DNA from 3 places in the Actinoplanes sp. NBRC 101535 genome. Region 3 is predicted to be linked to each of the others. Evidence: riboswitches for the same ligand, from Rfam matches in the RefSeq annotation. Region 3 holds a riboswitch; each other region holds the start of a gene.
The links. A riboswitch is a leader RNA that binds a small molecule or an ion and turns the genes downstream of it on or off. The one in region 3 is predicted to bind cobalamin.
Positions count from the first base shown of each region.

Region 1 (7,198 bases), on a different contig from region 3:
CACCCAGTCGAAGCGGCCCGGCCGCAGCAGGGGCACCAGTGTCTCGAAGACGTCCAGGTCCCGGCCCGAGTGCCCGACCACCAGCAGGTGACCGCTGTCCACTGCCGCGCACAGCGCCCGCCGCCGGTCCGTGTCGAGGAGGACACCTTCGAGGTCCTCCATCGTGGGCCGTAACGGCACCACCATCGCGTCGGCGTCCGCGTCCACCGAGCCGCGTAGCTTCACCAGCAACGGCCGATGGTCGAGGTCCAGCCTGCCGGGCGCCGACACCACCCGTAGTGGAGGCGAGGGCGGCATCTCCGCCCGCCATGCGGCGAGCGCCCGGTGGTACGGCTCCGGCGCGTCCGGGGGCAGCGGGGTCTGTCCGGTGAGCAGCGCGTACCCGAGCTCGATGCCGTTGTCGAAGTTGAGCGTGATCTGCAGAACGCCGCGTGCGGCGAGCAACGCGCAGAGGAGGTGCTCCTCGGACGGCAGGCGAACCCGCATCAGGTCGAGGACCCCGGCGACCGTGCCGTGTTCCACGCAGTCCTCGATGCAGCCCAGGACATTGCGCCGCCCGTCGATGTCCGGTTCGTCGGCCATCGGCTCGCCGGTGAGCGCCGCGGCGGCCTCGGCGCATCCGGTCAGCATCGCCGCGTGGAACTCGTCGCCCAACGGCAGCCCGGCGGGGTGTCCCCGGGAGACACCCGCGCCCGTGAGTACCGCCGAGGCGACGACCATGACTCGCATGGTAGGAGTGGATCGCTGCCGGGGCTGTCGGCTTTCGGCCCGCCGGGGTCACGCTCCGACGCGCTGCACCAGGGCACTGAGCAGGGCGGCGGGGATCTCCGGACGGTCCACGGTGACCGCGAACCGGCGACCGCCGTGCAGGTGCAGGACCAGGCCGGGGCCGCGGCGCAGGACCATGGCCGAACTACCCGGGAGGATCCGGTAACCCCAGCCGCCCCATGCCGCCGGGTTGATCTCCATGACCTCGACCGCGGCGATCTTCGAAAGAGCGACGACCTTCAGGGGTACGCCGAGAAGTCCCGCGACCAGGCGCAACCCACGTCGGTCCACGGTCAGCCGGAGCCGACCGAAGAGGACCAGCACGACGGCCACCACCGCGACGAGCAACCACATCGGGCGCTGCCCGGTCAGAGCGAGCAGCAGAGCCACCGCCCCGCCCGCCGCCGGCAGCCCGGTGAGCAGGGGCGCCCGCAGACTCGTCGCATAGGCGGCCCGCTCGCTCGGCCCGAGGTCGAGCGGGTCCACCCCGGACGGGATCTCCGCGGCCGACGGGGTGGCCGGGCCGGCCGCCCAGCGGGGCACGAGTCCCCAGGCCAGGCCGCCGAGGAAGAACAGGATGCGCCAGCCCAGCCGGGTGTCGGCCGGGTTCGCCACGGCCGCGGTCGCGGTGGCGACCCACATGCCGGCGGTGCTGCCGGTGACCGCCCCGGCGGTGGCCAGCGTGACCCCGGTGGCGTAGCCGTGCCGCTGCCCGCGGGGTGTGCGCGCCACCATCACGATCGCGGTGATCACGGCGGCGACGGTGATCGCCACCAGCAGCGCGGCGAACCGGGGTGTCGCACTGAACCGGTCCGCGGCGCCGGTCGCGTTCCAGTGTGTCGCGATCGGGTCCGGCAGGTCGCCGGCCCAGAACCACCAGGTGATCGGGATGATCACGGCCGGTGTCCCGGCCAGGGCTGTCGCCGCCCACCGTCGCCTCATGTCCACGCCTCTCTCATGATCGCCACCATTTCGTCCTCCCCCAATCCCTGTCGGTGCGCCTCGCGGACGAAGTGCCGGGCCAGCTCGACCAGGCGCAGCCGGGCCGCGTCCGCATCTCCGCGGATCACCGCCCCGCGACCCCGGCGTAGCTCGATCAGCTCCTCGTCGCGCAACCGCCCGTAGGCACGCAGCACGGTGTGCAGATTGACGTCGAGCAGGTCGGCCAGCTCGCGGGCGGCCGGCAGCCGCTCGCCCGGTGACAGCTCTCCCCGCATCAGGGCGCCGCGCACCTGCGCGGCGATCTGGTCGGCCAGCGGCTCGGTCGCGGCCACGTCCACCCGGAACAACATGTTTGCATTCTACTAGAACAAGTCGCAACGGTAGAGTCCCGGACATAGATCAACTAGGGGATGGACGAGACACCGTGCTTCGCATGCGCACCACCGCCGCCGTGACCGCTCTGACCCTGGCCCTCACCGGCTGCCAGTCGGGCTCCACCGCTTCCCCCTCCCCGGCCGCCTCCTCCCCGGCGGCCGCGGCCACCGACAACGGTGTGGCGGCGCTCGAGGCCGACGCGATCCTGGCCAAGGCCAAGGCGGCGCTCGCATCCGCCAAGTCGTTCCAGGCCAAGGGCCGCACCAACCTGCAGGGCCAGGACACCGACGTCGACCTCAAGGTCAGCGGCGCCGACTTCAGCGCCGTCATGTCCTTCGACAAGGTCAAGGTGGAGCTGATCGCCGCCGGCGAGGGCAAGTTCCTGCGCCCCAACGAGGAGTTCCTGGCCATGGCGGCCGGCGCCGAGCAGGGCAAGCTGATGGCCCAGTCGATCAACGGCCGGTGGATCTCGGCCGGCGGCGCGGGCGGCGAGGCCTTCGCGCAGATCTTCACGATCGGCACCGTCGACGAGTTCCTCGCCCCGGACGGCACCCTCACCAAGGGCGAGCAGAAGGAGATCGACGGCAAGCCGGCGATCGGCCTGAAGGACGCCGGCGACACCGGCACCGTGCTGTGGATCGCCACCACCGGCGAGCCGCTCCCGCTGCAGATCACCGGCAAGGACGGCGACGCCGTGGTGTTCAGCGACTTCGGGGCGACGTTCAGCGACATCGTCGCCCCGCCCGCCGACCAGATCTACGTGCTCGGCTCCTGACCCGTCCCTCCCGGGCCGGCCGCCCAAGCCGGTGTGCACGGGCGAGAGTGCCGCCGCGGCCGGCCGGACACGTTTCGTGCTCAGGGCGCCGAAGCCCGCCCGCGTGGTGACTTCAGGCGCGCTGGGCGCCCGAAGTCACCACGCTGGTGTTGGACCGTGGTGATTTCAGCCGCGCTGGGCGCCACAAGTCGCCACGCTGGTCGTGGGGTGTGGTGATTTATGGCGCGCTGGGCGCCCGAAGTCACCACGGTCGCGGCGGGGCGTGGTGATTGCGGCCGTGCACAGAGCCCCGAGTCACCACGCGGACGCTGATCACGAAACGTGTCGGGAACACCCGCAGCGCCACCACGTCCGGATCCGGACAGAACCTGACCTCAATGGTGTCTAGCCTGCCTACATGGGGAAAGCGGAACTGGACGAGCTGATCGTCGCGGACGCCGGCGCACTGCGGGCGTGGCTGACCGGGAACCACAGCACGTCCGAGGGGGTCTGGCTTGCGCTGACCCGCAAGGGCGGCACGGTCACCGCGCTCACCTGGCAGCAGGCCGTCGACGAGGGCCTGTGCTTCGGGTGGATCGACGGCCAGGCCCGCAAGGGCGACGAGGCGATGTCCTGGATCCGGTACACCCCGCGCCGGGCCCGCAGCATCTGGTCGCGGCGCAACGTGGAACACGTCGCCCGGCTGGAGGAGGCGGGCCTGATGCAGCCCGCCGGCCGGGCCGCGGTGGAGGCGGCGAAGGCGGACGGCCGGTGGGCGGCCGCCTACGCCCCCTCCTCGGAGGCGGAGGTGCCCGCCGACCTGCTGGCCGCCATCGCCGCCGAGCCGGCCGCGCAGGCCATGTTCGACGTGCTCACCAAGACGAACCGTTACGCGCTGATCCACCGCCTCGGCTCGGTCAAACGTCCCGAGACGCGTACCCGGAAGATCGCCGAGTTCGTCGCGATGCTGGCCCGCCACGAGGCGCACCACCCGCAGAAGGCCCGGCCGCCGGCGCCGTGAGTTACCAGCGGTCGTGGTGCAGGGCGTCCACCAGGGGTGCGCGGGACCGCCAGCCGTGGCGTTCCAGGTCGGGGACCTCCTGCAGGTGGGAGACCGGTCCCAGGCACAGCCACGCCACCGGGCGGATCCCCGGCGGGATGTTCAGCAGATCGGCGACGAACGGTTCCCGGTAGAACGAGACCCACCCGACGCCGAGGTCCTCCGCGGTCGCCGCCAGCCACAGGTTCTGGATCGCCAGGCAGACCGAGTAGAGCCCGGCGTCGGCGATCGCATGCCGGCCCAGCACCGCGGGACCGCCGCGCGACGGGTCGTAGGTGACCACCACCGACAGCGTCGACTCCAGCACGCCGTCGATCTTGATGCGGGCGAACCGTTCGGCCTCCGCGCCGGTCAGCCCTGCTGCGAAGACGGCGCGCTCGTCGCGTACATGAGCATGGAAGGTCTCCCGAAGGGCGCGATCACGGATCAGGATGAAATCCCAGGGCTGCGACATGCCCACGCTGGGTGCGGCGTGGGCTGCGTTCAGGACCTTCTCGAGTACGCCCGGAGCGATGTCCCCACCGGTGAACTCGGCCCGAACGTCCCGCCGGGAATGGATGACACCATACAGATCAGACAAAGCAGCTCCCGCTGGATCCCACGCGAGGCCGGTCTTCGGACTTCCGGATCGTCACCTCACCGCCCGCCTTCCCAGCCATGGTGGCCAGTGGCTGCGCCGGAGCGCGTGGGCGGCAGCTCCCCGGTCACCGCGGCGGGCTCCGTGCCGGACTCACACCGGCTTCCCGATTCTCCCCGGCGGCGAGCGGCCGCCGGGGCACCTCGCTGACAGTTAGTGCCACCGATCACCCTATCGGTCGGCGCAAGGCGCGGCGTTTGACCCGATGGTCACTATGGGCATGGGCGGAGTTCGACATACCGGGGAGGACGTTGTGGACCTGCAGGACTACCTGACGGCGATCGTGTTCGGGGCGATCATCGGAGTCGTCGCCCGGATCGTGCTGCCCGGGCGACAGAGCATCGGCATCATCCCGACCGTGCTGATCGGCATGGGCGCCGCGGTGGCCGGCACGTGGGTCGCCGACCGCTGGGAGCTGCACAGCGACAACCTGTTCACGGTGACCGGCCGGACCTTCGACTGGGCCGTGGTCGGCGTGCAGGTGGGCATCGCCGTCGTCGGCGTGGCGATCGCCGCCGTGCTGGCCAAGACCTTCACCACCGACCGCGACTCCGACTGACGGCCGGCGACCGCGGCTGACTACCGGCGACCGCGACTCCGGCTGACTACCGGCGACCGCGGCCCCGGCCGGCGACCGGTCCGAGGTCAGCGTCCGGCCAGGTCCGCGAAGGCCCTGACCATTTTGTACGCGGCAGCGGTCGCCGCGGCCTCGGCGCGCTCGGCTGCGGCCCGCAGCGCGCCCAGGTCGAGCCCGTCCGCGGACAGGGCCGCCTCGTCCCAGGTGGACAGCCGGTCCGCGCCGACCTCGGGGTGGAACTGGAGTCCCCAGGCAAGCTCGCCGACCCGGAACGCCTGAACCGGGCAGGCCGCACTCGACGCGAGCAGCACCGCCCCCGGTGGCAGCGCGGTCACCTGGTCCCGGTGGTTCTGGATCACCGGTACGGCCGGTCCGAGCCCGGCGAACAGCGGGTCACCGGCCGCCTCCGGCCGCAGCGTGATCTCGCACGACCCGCGCTCCGGCTCGCCGTGATCCGCGGTGACCGCACCGCCTGTCGAGACGGCAAGCAGTTGCGCGCCGAGACAGATCCCGAGCAGCGGCACGCCGGCGTCGACGCAGGCCCGGACCAGGTCCCGTTCGGCCGGCAGCCACGGCGCGCGCCCGTCGTCGTCCGGCAGGAACCCGCCGCCGAGCAGCACCACCGCCTGATGGCCGCCGGGCCCGGTGGGCACGTCCGGTCCGTGGACGACCCGCGGTTCCCGGTCGCCGAGCCAGTCCAGGAGACGTCCGGGACCGCTACCCGGCGAGTTCTGCACGATCATGATCGACACGGCCGTCAGTATGCCCGGCGGCGTCCCGGTTCCACGAGGGCACCGACCGCGCCACCACCGCCACCAGGGCGATCGCCGCGGCGGTCAGGAACGGGTGCTCGACCAGGTGGTCGGTGACCGGTTCCAGCGGATTGCCGCCGATCATCGTGGTCCGTTCGGCGAACCAGGCCGCGGCCAGCACGATCCCGGTCCCGGCGACCACGATCCGGAACCCCGGGTAGAGCCGGGTGCGGTCCAGAGCCAGGAACGACGGCATCAGCAGGGCGACCACGATCAGCTGGGTCAGTTCGATGCCCAGGTTGAAGCCGAGCAGATCCGTCACCAGCGACTCCCGGCCGAGCCCGAGGTCGGCGACCAGCGCGGCGAACGCCAGCCCGTGCATCAGCCCGAATCCGGCGGCGATCCACGCCTCGCCGCCGCGGACCAGGGGCCGGATCGCGTGCACCCCGGAGACCAGCACGGACAGCGCGATCACGCTCTCCACCAGCCGGACCGGCAGCGACACGTAGCCCAGGGAAGCCAGCGCCAGCGTGATCGAGTGGCCGGCGGCGAACGCCGTGACCACATGCACCACCCGCAGCCAGCTCCGCCGCGGATCGCCGGCGCGCACCCACCGGCCGGTGCGGGCCAGCAGCGGTGCGGGCAGCAGCAGCATGATGAGGAAGAGCAGGTGGTCGGCGCCCTCGGCGATGTGTTCGATGCCGAGCCGCATCGCCGCGAGGAACCCGGTCTGCGGCGCGACCACGCCGGCCGCCGGGACGGTCAGCGTCTGCCGCTGCCAGGTCAGCGTGCCGGCCACCGCGTGCTCGCCATCGTCGGCCGGCCGCAGCCCGACGAAGACCTGATGCACGGCCAGCCGGTGCAGGATCGCCGTCCAGGTGAGGGTGAAGTCGCCGACCGCACCGCCGGGCGGTGTCAGCACCAGGTCACAGATCAGGTGGTCGACGTCGTCGACCCGTTCCACCCGGCCGCCGCTGATCTCCAGCTGCCAGGGCGTGCCGTCGGTGCCCGCCGCCGCGCTGTGCTCCCGCAGATATCCGCGTAGATCGCCGAGTTCCGCGGGCTGTGTGACCGAGGCCGCGGTGAGCGACCGGCCGAGCGCGGCCGCCAGCCGGTCGACCGGCAACTGCACACTTCCGGTCACCCGGTCCGGGGCGACATCGAGCAGGATCGCGGTGGCGCTGAGCGGGTGCGCCGCCGCCGGCTCCCCGGCGATCAGGATCCCCATCGTGTACGCCGCCGCGAGAAGCACCGCGATCCCACGCCATGGCCGGTTCGTTCTCATGAGCACCCCCGTGCGCCTTCCCCGGGGCTGTCGATCGTGCGAAGCTCC
Region 1 is NZ_BSSY01000008.1:197,910-205,107, forward strand. Features, by position in the region: gene QSK32_RS23255 (hypothetical protein) at 1-720, opposite strand, end outside; gene QSK32_RS23260 (DUF1648 domain-containing protein) at 778-1,710, opposite strand; gene QSK32_RS23265 (GntR family transcriptional regulator) at 1,707-2,060, opposite strand; gene QSK32_RS23270 (hypothetical protein) at 2,144-2,860, shown strand; gene QSK32_RS23275 (YdeI/OmpD-associated family protein) at 3,258-3,860, shown strand; gene bluB (5,6-dimethylbenzimidazole synthase) at 3,862-4,479, opposite strand; cobalamin riboswitch at 4,491-4,694, opposite strand; gene QSK32_RS23285 (GlsB/YeaQ/YmgE family stress response membrane protein) at 4,790-5,095, shown strand; gene QSK32_RS23290 (type 1 glutamine amidotransferase) at 5,182-5,856, opposite strand; gene QSK32_RS23295 (HupE/UreJ family protein) at 5,831-7,150, opposite strand.
Region 1: another riboswitch for cobalamin. It lies ahead of bluB (5,6-dimethylbenzimidazole synthase); the one in region 3 lies ahead of QSK32_RS43540 (ribonucleoside-diphosphate reductase subunit alpha).

Region 2 (7,198 bases), on a different contig from region 3:
GTGGCCACGCCGAGCAGGACGAACGCGGTCGTACCGATCGACGACGACGGGAAGAGCGCGTAGACGACGGTGGCGGCGACGCCGCCCACGGCCTGGAGCTGCCACAACCGTCGGGCGAGTGCCACGGGTTCTTCCTCCCGCTTCAGCCCGGAATAGCTGTCGGGATCAACCGTAGCAAATCGGTCAGGTCGCGAGTCTCGGTTCGTGGAACTTCGGTGACCGTGGCACCCGGCGGGCCGGCACCCGCGCACTGTGCACGAAGACCGCCGGGCACAGTCCACGGCGCAGCACCGCGCTTGCGACGGCACCGAGCCGTCCGGAAGCGGTCAGACCTCGAGGTCCGAGAATGATCAGACCCGCGCGGCGCGAGGCCGCGATCAGGGTGGCCGGTGCCGAGCCGGTCAGCACCATCCGGCGTACGCTCGGAAGCTCCGCGACCGCCGCGATGGCCTCGTCGAGCACCCGGTGCCCGGCGGCCTCCTGCCCGTCGTCGAGGACCACGTGCACCGCGTGCACGGCGACCCCGCGCCGCCGCGACTCCTCCGCTGCGAACCGCAGAGCCAGCACCGAGTACGCCGAGCCGTCGACCGCGGCCACCACCGGCCCGGACGGCGGGCGGGCCGTCCGCGTCACCAGCACCGGGCACCACGCCTGGGCCGCCACCTCCGGGGTGATCACCATCCGCCCGGCGCCCAGCACGATCAGCGAGGCGTGCCGGCTCAGGCGCAACAGCACCCGTCCGGCCGGTCCATCCACCAGTTGGCCGCGCGCATCCACGCCGGGTGTGGAACGCTGGGCCGTGACGACCGCCTCCTCGACGACACGCGAGGCGGCCCGGCGAGCCGGGGCGTAATCGACGCCGGCGGCTCCGGACCGGGGATCGGGCCAGGTGAAAGCGTGCACGACCTTGAGTACCCGACCGCGGGAGCCGGCCTCCCGCGCGGCCAGCCGCACGGCGGCCAGACCGGCCGTGGTCCCGTCGACACCGGCCACCACGGGTCCCTGCGCCGGGATCTGCATCGGTTCGACCTCCGCTCGGCGTAACAGAGTCGCAATATACCGACCATTGTCTATGGTGCAACGGTCCATACGTACTGGTGACCAATGCCTCAACAGCCAGGCACCTGATGACCCATTCAGGTTGAGGGTTTACGGTGAACGGCAAAATATTCGAGACATCTGCCGGTGAAGTGAGGGAAATACATGACGGATGTCAAGCTCGACCATCCTGGTGGCCAGCTGTCGATGTCGGTACGCAAGGCCGTCGACGGACCGGGCGGCATCGACGTCAGTGCTCTGCTCAAGGAGACCGGCTTCGTCACCCTCGATCAGGGCTTCGTGAACACCGCGTCGACGACCTCGGCGATCACATACATCGATGGTGACCAGGGGATCCTCCGCTACCGCGGATACCCCATCGAGCAACTCGCGGAGAAGTCCACCTTCCTCGAGGTGTCCTACCTGCTGATGAACGGCGAGCTGCCCACGGCCGCCCAGCTGCGGGAGTTCGCCGACCGGATCCGGGTGCACACCCTGCTCCAGGAGGAGATGCGCACCTTCTTCTCCAGTTTCCCGCGGGACGCGCACCCGATGGCCGTGCTCTCCTCGGCGGTCACCGCGCTGTCCACGTTCTACCAGGACGCCCTCGACCCGCTGGACGCCGAGCAGGTCGACATCTCCGCGATCCGCCTGATGGCGAAACTTCCGACGATCGCCGCCTACGCCTACAAGAAGTCCATCGGCCACCCGCTGCCGTACCCGGACAACTCGCTGGACTACGTGCAGAACTTCCTGCGGCTCACGTTCGGCCTGCCCACCGTGGGCTACGACGTGGACCCGAAGGTCGCGAAGATCCTCGACATGCTGTTCATCCTGCACGCCGACCACGAGCAGAACTGCTCCACGTCGAGCGTGCGGCTGGTCGGCTCGTCGCAGGCCAACCTGTTCGCGTCGGTCTCGGCCGGCATCAACGCCCTCTCCGGCCCGCTGCACGGCGGCGCCAACGCGGCGGTCCTCGAGATGCTCGAGCAGATCCGCAAGGACGGCGGAGACGTCAACTCGTTCGTCACTCGCGTGAAGAACAAGGAGAAAGGCGTCAAACTGATGGGCTTCGGCCACCGGGTCTACAAGAATTACGACCCGCGCGCCGCCATCGTCAAGAAGGCCGCCCAGGAGATGCTCTCCACCCTGGACAAGCCGGACCCGCTGCTGGAGATCGCCTTCAAGCTCGAGGAGATCGCCCTCTCCGACGAGTACTTCATCTCCCGCAAGCTCTACCCGAACGTCGACTTCTACACGGGCCTCATCTACAAGGCGATGGGTTTCCCGACCAAGATGTTCACCGTTCTCTTCGCCATCGGCCGTCTCCCGGGCTGGATCGCCCAGTACCAGGAGATGATGCTCGACCCGGCTAACAAGATCGGTCGCCCGCGGCAGATCTACACCGGTGCTCCGGTGCGCGATTTCGTGCCGCTGGATCAGCGCTGACCGTCGTATTTCGTACGCATTTCGAGAGCGCCCCGCCGGCTTCGTGCCGGTGGGGCGCTCTCGTGTCGGGGTATGAGGGTCCGCAGACATCGGAGAGGGGCATGCATGGACGTCGTGATCGGCATCGACACCGGGACCACCGCTACCAAGGGGGTGGCCGCCACCACGACCGGTGAACTCCGGGCACTGGCCAGCGTCCACTACCCGCTGTCGGTCCCCGGGCCCGGCCGCGCCGAACTCGACCCGGCCGCCCTGGTCGACGCCGCCCTGCAGGCGCTGACCGATGTGGCCCGCCAGTGCCGGGAGCGCGGCGACCGGGTGGCGGGTGTCGCCCTCAGCTCGTTTCTGCACGCGCTGGTCCCGATGGACGATGCCGGGCGGGCACTGGGACCCGTCGTCACCTGGGCGGACAATCGTTCCGCCGCGCAGAGCCGCCGGATCGCGGCGGACGGGGCGGGGGCGGCGCTGCAGGCGCGTACCGGCACGCCGGTCCACCCGATGTCCCCGCTCACCAAACTCGCCTGGTGGTCCGAGACCGATCCCGATCAGCTGCGCGACACCCCGCGCTGGGGCGGGGTGAAGGAGCTGATCGTCGCGGCGCTCACCGGCGGTCCCTTCCTCGTCGACCTGTCGGTCGCCTCGGGCACCGGCCTCTACGACATCCACGCACGGCAGTGGGACCCCGCGGCCGTCAAGATCGCGGGGGTACGCGCGGAGCAACTCGCCGAGGTCGTCCCCACCACGTCCCGGCTGACCCTGTCCACCGCGGTGACCACCGCCGCGGGCCTGCCACCCGGCACCCCACTGATCATCGGTGCCGCCGACGGCCCGCTCGCCAACCTCGGCGTGGGCGCGACCCCGCCCGGCGTGGCAGCGGTCTCGCTGGGCACGTCCGGTGCACTGCGGACCGTGGTCGACCGCCCGGCCGCCGACGAGGCCGGGCGCCTCTTCTGCTACGCGCTGACCGAGGACCGCTGGGTCGTGGGGGGAGCGGTCAACAACGCCGGGTCGGTGGTGCGCTGGGCCTCCCAGTCCCTGACCGGTGTCCCGGACCCCGACGGCTCCTCCCCGGTGGAACCGGCCGACGGCCTCGACGCGGAACTGCTCGCCGAGGCCGCCACGATCCCGGCCGGCAGCGACGGACTGCTCTGCCTGCCGTACTTCCTGGGCGAACGGGCTCCGTGGTGGCGCCCCGGCATGCGCGGCGCCTACCTCGGCCTGCGCCGCGAACACCACCGCGCCCACCTGGTCCGCGCCGCGGTGGAGGGCGTCTGCCAGCAGCTGGCCCTGGTCCGTGACTCCTTCGAGGCCGAGGGTGTCGCCCTCACCGAGATCCGGGCCACCGGCGGCGCCGCGGCCTCCACGCTGTGGGTGGCGACCCTGGCCGGCACGCTCGACCTCCCGGTGTCGGTGGCGGACATCCCCGAGGGCACCGCCCTGGGCACCTGCCTGCTGGCCTGGCACGCCCTCGGCGAGCTGCCCGACCTGGACCGGGCCGCCGCCCTGGTGCCGACCGGCGAGACGACCCGGCCCGACCCGCGGGACGCCGCGCTCTACCGGCGTCTGCGCCCACTGGTGGAACGCTCCGCGCTGGCCGTCCTCGACGTGGTGACCGAACTCGACGAACTGGCGCCCGAGCCCCTGCCCGGGACGGAGAAGGCCGTCTGACCTCCGGGGCCGGTGTGAGGGATGTCCTGCGGGCGGGGGCCGCGTTGACGGTTCCACCCCGGGTAGGAAAGAGTGGCCGGGAGCGGTAGCGGAGGAACCCGGTGCGAATCCGGGGCGGTCCCGCCACTGTGACCGGGGAGCGACCTGCCGGCAGAGACGCCACGACCTGCAACGGCGGGCCGGAAGGCGGAGCGGGGAGCGTCGATCCGGGAGTCAGGAGACTCCGGCCGCTCGTGCCACCGTCGCGCGGGCGTGGATACCCGCCGGAAGGGAACCCCGTGACTGTTCCGTACCCGTTCTCGGCCGTGGTCGGCCTGGACGATCTGCGGCTCGCCCTCCTCCTCACCTCCGTGTCGCCGGCCGTCGGCGGCGTGCTGGTCCGCGGCGAGAAGGGCACCGCCAAGAGCACCGTCGTCCGCGCGCTGGCCGGCCTGCTGCCACCGGTCACCGTGGTGCAGGGCTGCCGGTTCGCGTGTGATCCGCAGGCGCCCGACCCGGACTGCCCGGACGGCCCGCACCCGGACGGCGGACCCGACAAGGACCGCCCGGCGAACCTGGTGGAACTGCCGGTCGGCGCCACCGAGGACCGGGTGGTGGGCACACTCGACCTTCAGCGCGCGCTCAGCGACGGGGTGAAGGCCTACGAGCCCGGCCTGCTGGCCGCCGCGCACCGCGGCGTGCTCTACGTCGACGAGGTGAACCTGCTCCCCGACCACCTGGTGGACCTGCTGCTGGACGCGGCCGCGATGGGACGCGCCCACGTCGAACGCGACGGGGTCAGCGTCAAACACGCGGCCCGGTTCCTGCTCGTCGGCACGATGAACCCGGAGGAGGGCGAGCCCCGCCCGCAGCTGGTGGACCGGTTCGGCCTGGTGGTGAACGTGGCGGCGCCCCGCGACGCGGTGCAGCGTGCCGAGGTGGTGCGGCGGCGGCTGGCGTACGAGGCGGATCCGGCCGGGTTCGCGTCCCGGTTCTCCGCGGACGAGCGACGCTACGCGGCCCGGATCGCGGAGGCCCGTGCCCGGCTGCCGCTGGTGACCCTGCCCGACGAGGAGCTGGACCGGATCGCCCGGGTCTGTCTCGCCTATGGCGTGGACGGGATGCGGGCCGACATCGTGGTGGCGCGGTGCGCGGTGGCACTGGCCGCCTGGCACGGCCGGGACACGGTGACGGCCGAGGACGTGGCGGGCGCGGCGCGGCTGGCCCTGCCGCACCGGCGGCGCACCGACCCGCTCGACCCGCCGGGCACCGACGAGGAACGGCTCGAGGAGGCGCTGGCCGAGGCCGAGCGTCAGGCCGAGCAGGAGCGCGCATCGCAGGATCAGGCCGATCGGGACCCGGACGGCGGTCCCGACGGTGACGGTCCCGATGGTGACGGTGACGGTCCCGATGGCGATGGTGACGGTCCTCCGGAGGGCGGCGGGGGCGGTGAGCCGCGAGGTCCGCGTGACGGCGGCGGGCCGCAGGGCGGTTCCCACCCCGGCGACGGTACGCAGGGGAGCACCGCGACTGACGACCCGGCGGATCCGGGGCCGGACCCGGCGAGCGGGCAGCCGCAGACCTCGGGGGCGATGGCGAGTGCCGGGGCGGCGTACCGTACCCGGACCCTGCGGATCTCGGCCCGCGGCGAGGGGGGACATGCCGGACGGCGGTCGCCGGCGTTCGCGCGCCGGGGCCGTGTCGTCGGGAGTCGCGTTCCGGCGGGGAAGCCGACCGGGGCGCCGCATCTGACGGCGACGCTGATGGCGGCTCTGGAACGGGCCGCCGCGGGCGCCGACGCCGCGCCGGGACGATCCGTCACGCCGGGAGGATCCGTCACGCCGGGACCTTCTGGGGAGCCGGGACGATCCGTGGTGCCGGGACGTTTCGGGACGCCGGGACTGCCTGTGCGGACGGGACCGGTCGTGCGGGTCGAGCCCCGCGACCTCCGGGAATCCGTGCACGTCGGCCGGGAGGCGAACCTGGTGCTGTTCGTCGTGGACGCGTCCGGATCGATGGCGGCCCGCAAGCGGATGACCCTGGTGAAGACCGCGGTGCTGTCGTTGCTGCGGGACGCCTACCAGCGACGGGACCGGATCGGCATGATCACGTTCCGGGGTGCGGACGCCGAGGTGGTGCTCCCGCCCACGTCCAGTCACGAGGTCGGCGTGATGCGGCTGGCCGCGCTGCGGACCGGCGGGCGCACACCGCTGGCGGCCGGACTCCGTGCCGCCGCGGCCACGATCGCCACCGAGCGCCGCCGGGACCCGCGACGCCGGCCGCTGCTGGTGCTGGTCACCGACGGCCGGGCGACCAGCGGGCCGGACCCGGTGGGTCTGGCGCCGCTGCTCAGCGGTGTCTCGGCGGTCGTCGTCGACTGCGAGTCCGGTCCGATCCGGATCGGTCGTGCCCGTCGGCTGGCCGCCGCGCTGCGGGCCGACGTGATGCCCCTGGAGCAGTTGCAGGCCGCGACCGTTCTCGGTGGGCGTGCCGCGGCCGGCTCTCCGTCCGGAGCCGGCTCCACGGCCGGTGTCGCGGGCGACCGGGCTTACCGCCGGGCGGCGTGATCCACCGGTTCTGAAGCCGCCGGCCACGGAGAGTCCCCGGTCGCCGCGGTGCGCCGCCGGGCCGGGCCACCGCCGCCGGGCCGGGCCACCGCCGGTGGGTGGGTGGCATGAGCCGGGCCGTGCGTGATCGCCGCGGGTCCCGGGACGACCGGTATTCGGCGGGAACGGATCCGTGCGTACCCCACATGAATTCGATCTTGGAGAGGGCGAGCGAGCATGCCGCAAGGGAAAGTCACCACTGTTCCGGACGACGGACTGACGACGCGGCAGCGACGCCGGCAGGCGGTGTTCGCCGTGCACACCGGGCCGGGCAAGGGCAAGTCGACGGCCGCGTTCGGGATGGCGCTGCGCGCGTGGAGCGCGGGGTGGCCGGTCGGCGTCTTCCAGTTCGTGAAGTCGCAGAAGTGGAAGGTCGGCGAGGAGACCGCGCTGAAGGCCCTGAACGGGGTCAACGGTACGCCGGTCACCTGGCACAAGATGGGCGAAGGATGGTCCTG
Region 2 is NZ_BSSY01000001.1:517,249-524,446, forward strand. Features, by position in the region: gene QSK32_RS02225 (putative bifunctional diguanylate cyclase/phosphodiesterase) at 1-125, opposite strand, end outside; gene QSK32_RS02230 (universal stress protein) at 184-1,020, opposite strand; gene QSK32_RS02235 (citrate synthase) at 1,204-2,487, shown strand; gene QSK32_RS02240 (gluconokinase) at 2,593-4,155, shown strand; cobalamin riboswitch at 4,248-4,378, shown strand; gene QSK32_RS02245 (VWA domain-containing protein) at 4,389-6,701, shown strand; gene cobO (cob(I)yrinic acid a,c-diamide adenosyltransferase) at 6,918-7,198, shown strand, end outside.
Region 2: another riboswitch for cobalamin. It lies ahead of QSK32_RS02245 (VWA domain-containing protein); the one in region 3 lies ahead of QSK32_RS43540 (ribonucleoside-diphosphate reductase subunit alpha).

Region 3 (7,198 bases):
GCGGTCTCGTCGCCGACGGCCAGGGCGTCGAGCTGACGGCCGGTGACGGTCAGGCCGGCGATGGTGGCGACGACGACCGCCGCGCCGAAGCCGAGCAGCGCGTCCCAGCGGGCCAGGCCCAGCGAGCCGAGCAGCCAGAACATCACCGAACGGGACCCCTCGGCGGACCCCGACGCGAAGATCAGGAAGCTGGTCAGGGCGTAGAGGGCGTAGCCGACCGCGACACCCGCGAGCAGCAGTCGCATCGAGGTGACGCGTCCGCCGCTGCGGGCGATCAGGAAGACCAGCAGGCTGGCGGCGAGCGCACCGAGGAAGGCACTGGTGGAGAGGGCGTACTGCCCGAAGCCTGCGCCGGCCCCGAACAGGATGGCCGCCGCGGCGCCGCTGGAGGCGCCGGAGTTGATGCCGAGCAGGTACGGGTCGGCCAGCACGTTGCGGACCATCGCCTGCAGTGCCACACCGCAGACGGCGAGACCCGAACCGGCAAGCATGCCCAGCAGGACGCGCGGAAGCCGCACCTGCCAGACGATGGCCTCCTCCGGCGGCGTCCAGGTGACGTCGCCGAGGCCGGTCAGCTGGTGCCCGATGATCCGGGCGACGGTCGCCGGGCTGATCCCGATCGCCCCGGTGCCGACCGCGACCAGTCCGGTGACCAGCAGGGCGACGATCAGTCCGGCCAGCAGGAGGGTGGTCCGGCGACGCTGGGCCGCGATGCCCAGCACGTCGTCGTGCTTCATCGACGGGGCGCTCACCCGAAACACCCTCTTCTCGTTGTTGCCAAGCTTATGCAACAACGTATCAGCAAGATCAATCGGCGGAAATCCCCGACCGCGTCACAGGCCTCCCCCTCAGGGGTACGCGGAGAGCACGGTCCCGTCGGCGGCGCGTTCGAAGAGGTGCTCCAAGCCGTCCACCTCGTCCCACTGCTCGCCGACCCGGGTGAAGCCGTACCCGGCGATCGTGGCGAGAGAGGCGGTGTTGCCGGGGCTGATACTCGCCCGGACGAGGTGCACCGACGGCTCGGCGGCGGCCCGGGCCAGCAGTTCCCGGACCATCGCCCGCGCGTACCCCCGGCGACGGTGTGCCGGGTCGACGCCGTAACTCAGCTCCACCCGCCCGTCCGCGTCCGGCGGCCCGTGGAAGGCACCCGTCCCCACCACGGTCCCGTCGTCGAGAACCGCGGCGTTCGCCACCCAGCCGTCGGCCGACGGGTCACCGGCGATCTGGTCGAGGCGCATCCGCCACAGCCAGGTCAGATCGTCGGAGGTGAACCAGTCGGTGAGAGCCACCCCCGCCAGCGAACGGGCGGTGACCAGGTCACCGTCGAGCAGGCCTTGCAGAACCGCGGGTGACAGCGGCACCAATCGAATCGTCACCCGCGGATTCTGCCACGTGCTCAGAAGTCGTCGTCGAAGCTGACGGTTCCGGTCACGCCCACCTGATAGGCGGAGACGCGGCGCTCGAAGAAGTTCGACAGCTCCTGGACGTCCTGCAGCTCCATGAAGGCGAACGGGTTCCTGCTGCCGTAGATCGGGGCGATGCCCAGCGCGGCCAGCCGGCGGTCCGCCACATGCTGCAGGTACTCCCGCATGTCGGTCAGCGACATGCCGGAGACGCCCTGTTCGAGCAGGTCCGCGGCGAACTGCACCTCGCACTCGACGGCCTCGGACAGCATGTCGCGGACCTGCTGCTCCATCTCCGCGTCGAACAGGTCGGGCTCCTCGGCGCGGGCCGTGTCGACCACGTCGAACGCGAACGCCATGTGCATGCTCTCGTCGCGGAACACCCAGTTGGTGCCGGACGCGAGTCCCTGCAGGACACCACGGGAGCGCAGGAAGTACACGTACGCGAAAGCGCCGTAGAAGAACAGCCCCTCGATGCACGCGGCAAAGCAGATCACGTTGAGCAGGAAGGCCCGCCGGTCGGCCCGGGTCTGCAGCGACCGCAGTTCGAAGACCGAGTCGATCCACTTGAAGCAGAACTCGGCCTTACGGGCGATCGACGGGATGTTCTCCACCGCCGCGAACGCCTCGAACCGCTCCTGCTCGTCGGGGACGTACGTGTCCAGCAGGTTCAGGTAGAACTGGACGTGCACGGCCTCCTCGAACAGCTGCCGGGACAGGTAGAGCCGGCCTTCGGGCGAGTTGACGTGCTGGTACAGGTTGAGCACCAGGTTGTTCGCCACGATGGTGTCGCCGGTGGCGAAGAACGCGACCAGCCGCGACACCAGGTGCTGTTCGGCGGGCGACAACTTGGCCAGGTCGGCGAGGTCGGAGTGCAGGTCGACCTCCTCCACCGTCCAGGTGTTCTTGATCGCGTCCTTGTAGCGGTCGAAGAAGTGCGGGTACTTCATCGGCCGCAGGGTCAGGTCCATTCCGGGGTCGAGCAGCATTACTGGCAGGCCTCACACGATTCGGGGTTTTCCAGGGAACAAGCCTCAGCGGGCGTCAACGCCGGGATGAGAGAGACGGCCGGTGCCGCGGCAACGGACACCGTCGCCTGCTGAATACGGGTCGCCGGACGCGAGCGCAGGTAGTACGACGTCTTCAGGCCGGTCTTCCACGCGTAGAGATACATGGAGGAGACCTTGTTGATGGTCGGCGCGGCCATGAACAGGTTCAGCGACTGCGACTGGTCGATGTACGGGGCACGCGCCGCCGCCAGGTCGATCAGGGCACGCTGCGGCAGCTCCCACGCGGTCCGGAACAGTTCACGCACGTCCGCCGGGATCTCCTCGATGCCCTGCACCGACCCCTCGGCCCGCTTGATCGCCTCACGGATCGGGGCGGTCCACAGACCGCGGGACTTCAGCTCGCGTACCAGATAGGTGTTGATCTGAAGAAACTCGCCGGACATCGTCTCGCGCTTGAACAGGTTGGACACCTGCGGCTCGATGCACTCGTAGCAGCCCGCGATCGAGGCGATCGTGGCCGTCGGCGCGATCGCCACCAGCAGCGAGTTCCGCAGGCCGTGCGAAGCGATACCGGCGCGAACGGCGTCCCAGCGCGACGTCTGCGACGGCGTGGCGCCCCACAGGTACGGGTGCAGGTCACCGGCCGCGGCCCGGGTCTCGGCGAACGCCGGGTGCGGGCCGGCCACCGAGGCGAGCTGGACCGACGTCTCCAGAGCGGTCAGGAAGATCTCCTCCTGAACGCGCGTCGACAGTTCGCGGGCGGCGGCCGAGTCGAACGGCAGGCCCAGGGTGAAGAACGCGTCCTGCAGGCCCATCAGGCCCAGCCCGACCGGGCGCCAGCGCGGGTTGGACGCCGCAGCCTGCTCCGCCGGGTAGTAGTTGATGTCGATGACCCGGTCCAGGAAGACCACCGCGGTGCGGACGGTGGCCCGCAGCTTCTCCCAGTCCACCCCGTCCGAAGTCACGTGCGCGCCCAGGTTGACCGAGCCCAGGTTGCAGACCGCGGTCTCGGCGTCGTTGTTCACCTCGAGGATCTCGGTGCACAGGTTCGACAGGTGGATGCTGTTGCCGGGCGCGCCCGTCTGGTTCGACAGCGAGTTCGAGCGGTCCTTGAACGTCATCCACCCGTTGCCGGTCTGCGCCAAGGTGCGCATCATCCGGCCGTACAGATCACGGGCCTTGACGGTCTTGACCGCGTTCTTCTCCGCCGCCCGGTAGGCCTCGTCGAACTCACGCCCGAACAGGTCCGGCAGCTCGGGGGCATCGGACGGGTCGATCAGCGACCAGTCGCCGTCCGCCTCGACCCGGCGCATGAACTCGTCCGGAATCCAGTTGGCCAGGTTCAGGTTGTGCGTGCGCCGCGACTCCTCGCCGGTGTTGTCCCGCAGTTCGAGGAACTCCTCGATGTCCGGGTGCCACGGCTCGAGATAGACGCACGCCGCGCCCTTACGCCGGCCGCCCTGGTTGACCGCCGCGACCCCCGCGTCGAGTGTCTTCAGGAACGGGACGATGCCGTTGGACCGGCCGTTGGTGCCGCGGATCAGCGCACCCCGGCCCCGGACCCGGCTCCAGGAGATGCCGATGCCACCGGAGAACTTCGACAGCTTCGCGACCTGGTGGTACCGCTCGTAGATCGAGTCGAGTTCGTCCTTCGGCGAGTCGACGAGGAAGCACGACGACATCTGGGTGTGCCGGGTGCCCGAGTTGAACAGCGTCGGCGAGCTGGGCAGATAGGCCAGCGACGACATCAGGCGGTAGAACCCGACGGCCTCGTCCGCGGTCTCGGACAGTCCGCAGGCCACCCGCATCAGCCAGTGCTGCGGGGTCTCGATGATCGTCCGGCGGGTCGGGTGCCGCAGCAGGTAGCGGTCCGCGACCGTACGCAGGCCGAAGTACTCGAAGCGCAGGTCACCGGCCGGGTCCACGGCCGCGTCGAGCAGCGACGCGTGCGCGGTGACGAACGCCAGGGTCTCGTCGCTGATCAGGCCCTCGGTGTGGCCGAGCCGGATCGACTCGCTGAAGAGGGTGACGCCCTCCTCGGAGACCTCCTTGCTGACGTACGCGGCGAGGAGGCGGGCGGCCAGACGCGAGTACTGCGGCTCCTCGCCGATCAGCTCGGCGGCCGTCTGAATCGACAGTTTGTCCAGCTCGGCGGTGGTAGCCCCGTCGTAGAGACCGCTGATCGTCTTGGTCGCCACCCGCAGCGGGTCGACCTCGTCCAGGTCGGCGACCCACAGCTCGACCGCCGTGACGATCTTGTGGACGTCCACGGGTTCCAGGTCGCCGTTGCGTTTGCGGACCTGCATGCCGTGCCGCCGTTGCTCCGGCACCGCGACTCCCGATGTGACCGTCATGGTCTCTCCCTCATGCCCTCTCGACAGGTCGTCGGGCACGCAGGGGGACGCCGCCGGCACACGGTCACCGGCATGATGGCGTCAGTCGTCCCACGCGACCTCGGACCGCCGCACACGTCGCGTGCGGCGCGCTGGCAGGTCTTCGGACTCGTGGGCACTGACGCTTCCTACCGGCCGTCGCTTCCCAGACCGTGACCGGTCCAGTGCTTCATGACGGCTTTCGTTCCCACTCACCGCTGCGGGGCAGTCCCGGTTTTCCACCGGGTTCCCTGTTGCCTCGGACAGGCCAGAAGAGGCCGCCCGAACCAGCTGCGGGGAACACCATATATGGGTGACCGACCTCCGGCACAACACCAGATGCTGCGCCCGGAGGTCGTGTCGTGAAGATCACCGGGGCGCGCGGCGCCGGACCAGCCAGAACAGTCCGCCACCGACGGCGAACGTGACGAGCACCCCGAGGACACCGGACAGGCCGGTGGCGACGAATTCGTTGTCGATCCCCCGCAGGGCGTAGCCGGCCAGCGGGCTGTCACCCATCTGATGCTCACCCTCCTGCTGGAGCATGCACGTCCCGCCGGTGATCTCGTCGTCGGCGTTGAACGTGCAGCCCTGGCGGGCCGCGTAGTCCAGGCCGTCCGGGCTGCCCGAGGCGAAGTTGCTGACCACCCCGGCGAGCAGCAGCGCGACCAGCAGGCCGCCGGCCAGGAACCATCCGAGTCGCCGGCTCATGCGGGGACCTCCACCTCGGTCGGGGCGGGCTTGCGGAAGCGGCGCAGCGCGTACACCAGGTCGGGACGGACCCGGGCGACGGTCATCACGGTGGTGGCCGCGATCAGGCCCTCGCCGATGCCGATCAGCACGTGCACCCCGGCCATGGTGGCGGCGATGCCGGTCAGCGACAGGTCGGTGGTGCCGCCCAGCGCGTACTCCAGGACGAAGCCCTGCGAGGCGACGACCACACCGACGATCGAGGCGATGAAGGCGGTCACGCCGAGGCCACCGGCGGTGCGGGGCAGGATCCTCAGGAGAAGGGCCACGAGGAGGTACGCGGCCGCGGTCCCGATCAGTGCCATGTTGGTGACGTTGAGCCCGATCGCGGTGAGTCCCCCGTCGGCGAAGAGCAGACACTGGACGATCAGCACGGTCGCCACGCAGAGCGAACCCACCCACGGGCCGACCAGGATCACCGCCAGGGTGCCGCCGAGCAGGTGACCGGAGACACCCGGCAGCACCTGGAAGTTGAGCATCTGCACGGCGAAGATGAACGCCGCGACCAGCCCCGCCATCGGCGCCAGGCGGTCGTCGAGGTCGGCCTTGGCCCGCCACACGCTGACCGCGAGGCCGGCGACCGCTATCACTACGAAGACCATCGAGACGGGACCGTTGACGATCCCGTTGGCGATGTGCATCGCCGTTGTGTCCATGGATGCCCTCCCCAGGCGTGCCCGCCGTCACGCACGGCTCAGCAGCAGCATATTGATAGTCGCCTGCTGTTGCCAAGATCTTGCAACTGCGCGGCGCGGTCGGTGGAGATCGCGTGCGTCACTCCAGCGCCTTCTCAGGTACGCGAGAAGCACCGCACCGGGTGACGCGGGAGCCGGCCGTACCCCGTACCCCCGAAGAAGCGGAAGCGAAAGGCGAAAGAGGAGGGGTGGTGCCGGACATGAAACAGAGTGGACCTCGTGACCTCTGACGACCGCCGGGCGCGGTTCGAGCGCCTGGCGCCGGCCGTGATCGAAGCCGTGCGGCGCTACCTGGCGCGGCGCACCGATCCGGCGACCGCTGACGACGTGCTCTCCGAGACGCTGCTGGTCTGCTGGCGGCGGATGGCGGAGATGCCCCCGGAGCACGTGCCGTGGGCGTACGGGGTGGCCCGGCACTGCCTGGCCAACGCCGAACGCGGGCAGCGCCGGCATCTGCGGCTCGTCGCCCGGATCGGGCTGCTGGACCCGCCGCCGGCGGCCGTCGATCCGCCGGCGTTCGAGGACGACGAGCTGAGCACCGCGATGGCCCGGCTCCGGCTGGCGGACGCCGAGATCCTGCGGCTGTGGGCCTGGGAGGATCTCGCGCCCGCGGCCATCGCGACCGTGCTGGGGATCACCGCGAACGCGGCGAGCATCCGGCTGCACCGGGCGAAACAGCGTCTGCGGGACGAGTTGCGAAAGACCGGCGGCGCCGCCGGACATGAGGAGTCGACAGAGGGGAGCCGGTCATGACCGACGACGACCTGCGCGGACGTCTGCGCCGCACCGACCCGGCGGCGTCCCTGCCACCGATCGCCCCCGATCGCGCCGCACGACTCCTGGAGGAGATCATGACCACTGAGACTCCGGCCCGTCCGTCCGCCGGCCGCTGGGGACTGGCCGCGGCCGCCCTGGTGCTGATCGCGGGCGGCGGCGCGACCTGGGCGCTGACCCGCCCGGAGGCACCG
Region 3 is NZ_BSSY01000030.1:30,517-37,714, reverse strand. Features, by position in the region: gene QSK32_RS43555 (FecCD family ABC transporter permease) at 1-752, opposite strand, end outside; gene QSK32_RS43550 (GNAT family N-acetyltransferase) at 849-1,376, opposite strand; gene QSK32_RS43545 (ribonucleotide-diphosphate reductase subunit beta) at 1,397-2,392, opposite strand; gene QSK32_RS43540 (ribonucleoside-diphosphate reductase subunit alpha) at 2,392-4,767, opposite strand; cobalamin riboswitch at 4,884-5,092, opposite strand; gene QSK32_RS43535 (PDGLE domain-containing protein) at 5,155-5,496, opposite strand; gene QSK32_RS43530 (energy-coupling factor ABC transporter permease) at 5,493-6,191, opposite strand; gene QSK32_RS43525 (RNA polymerase sigma factor) at 6,450-6,983, shown strand; gene QSK32_RS43520 (hypothetical protein) at 6,980-7,198, shown strand, end outside.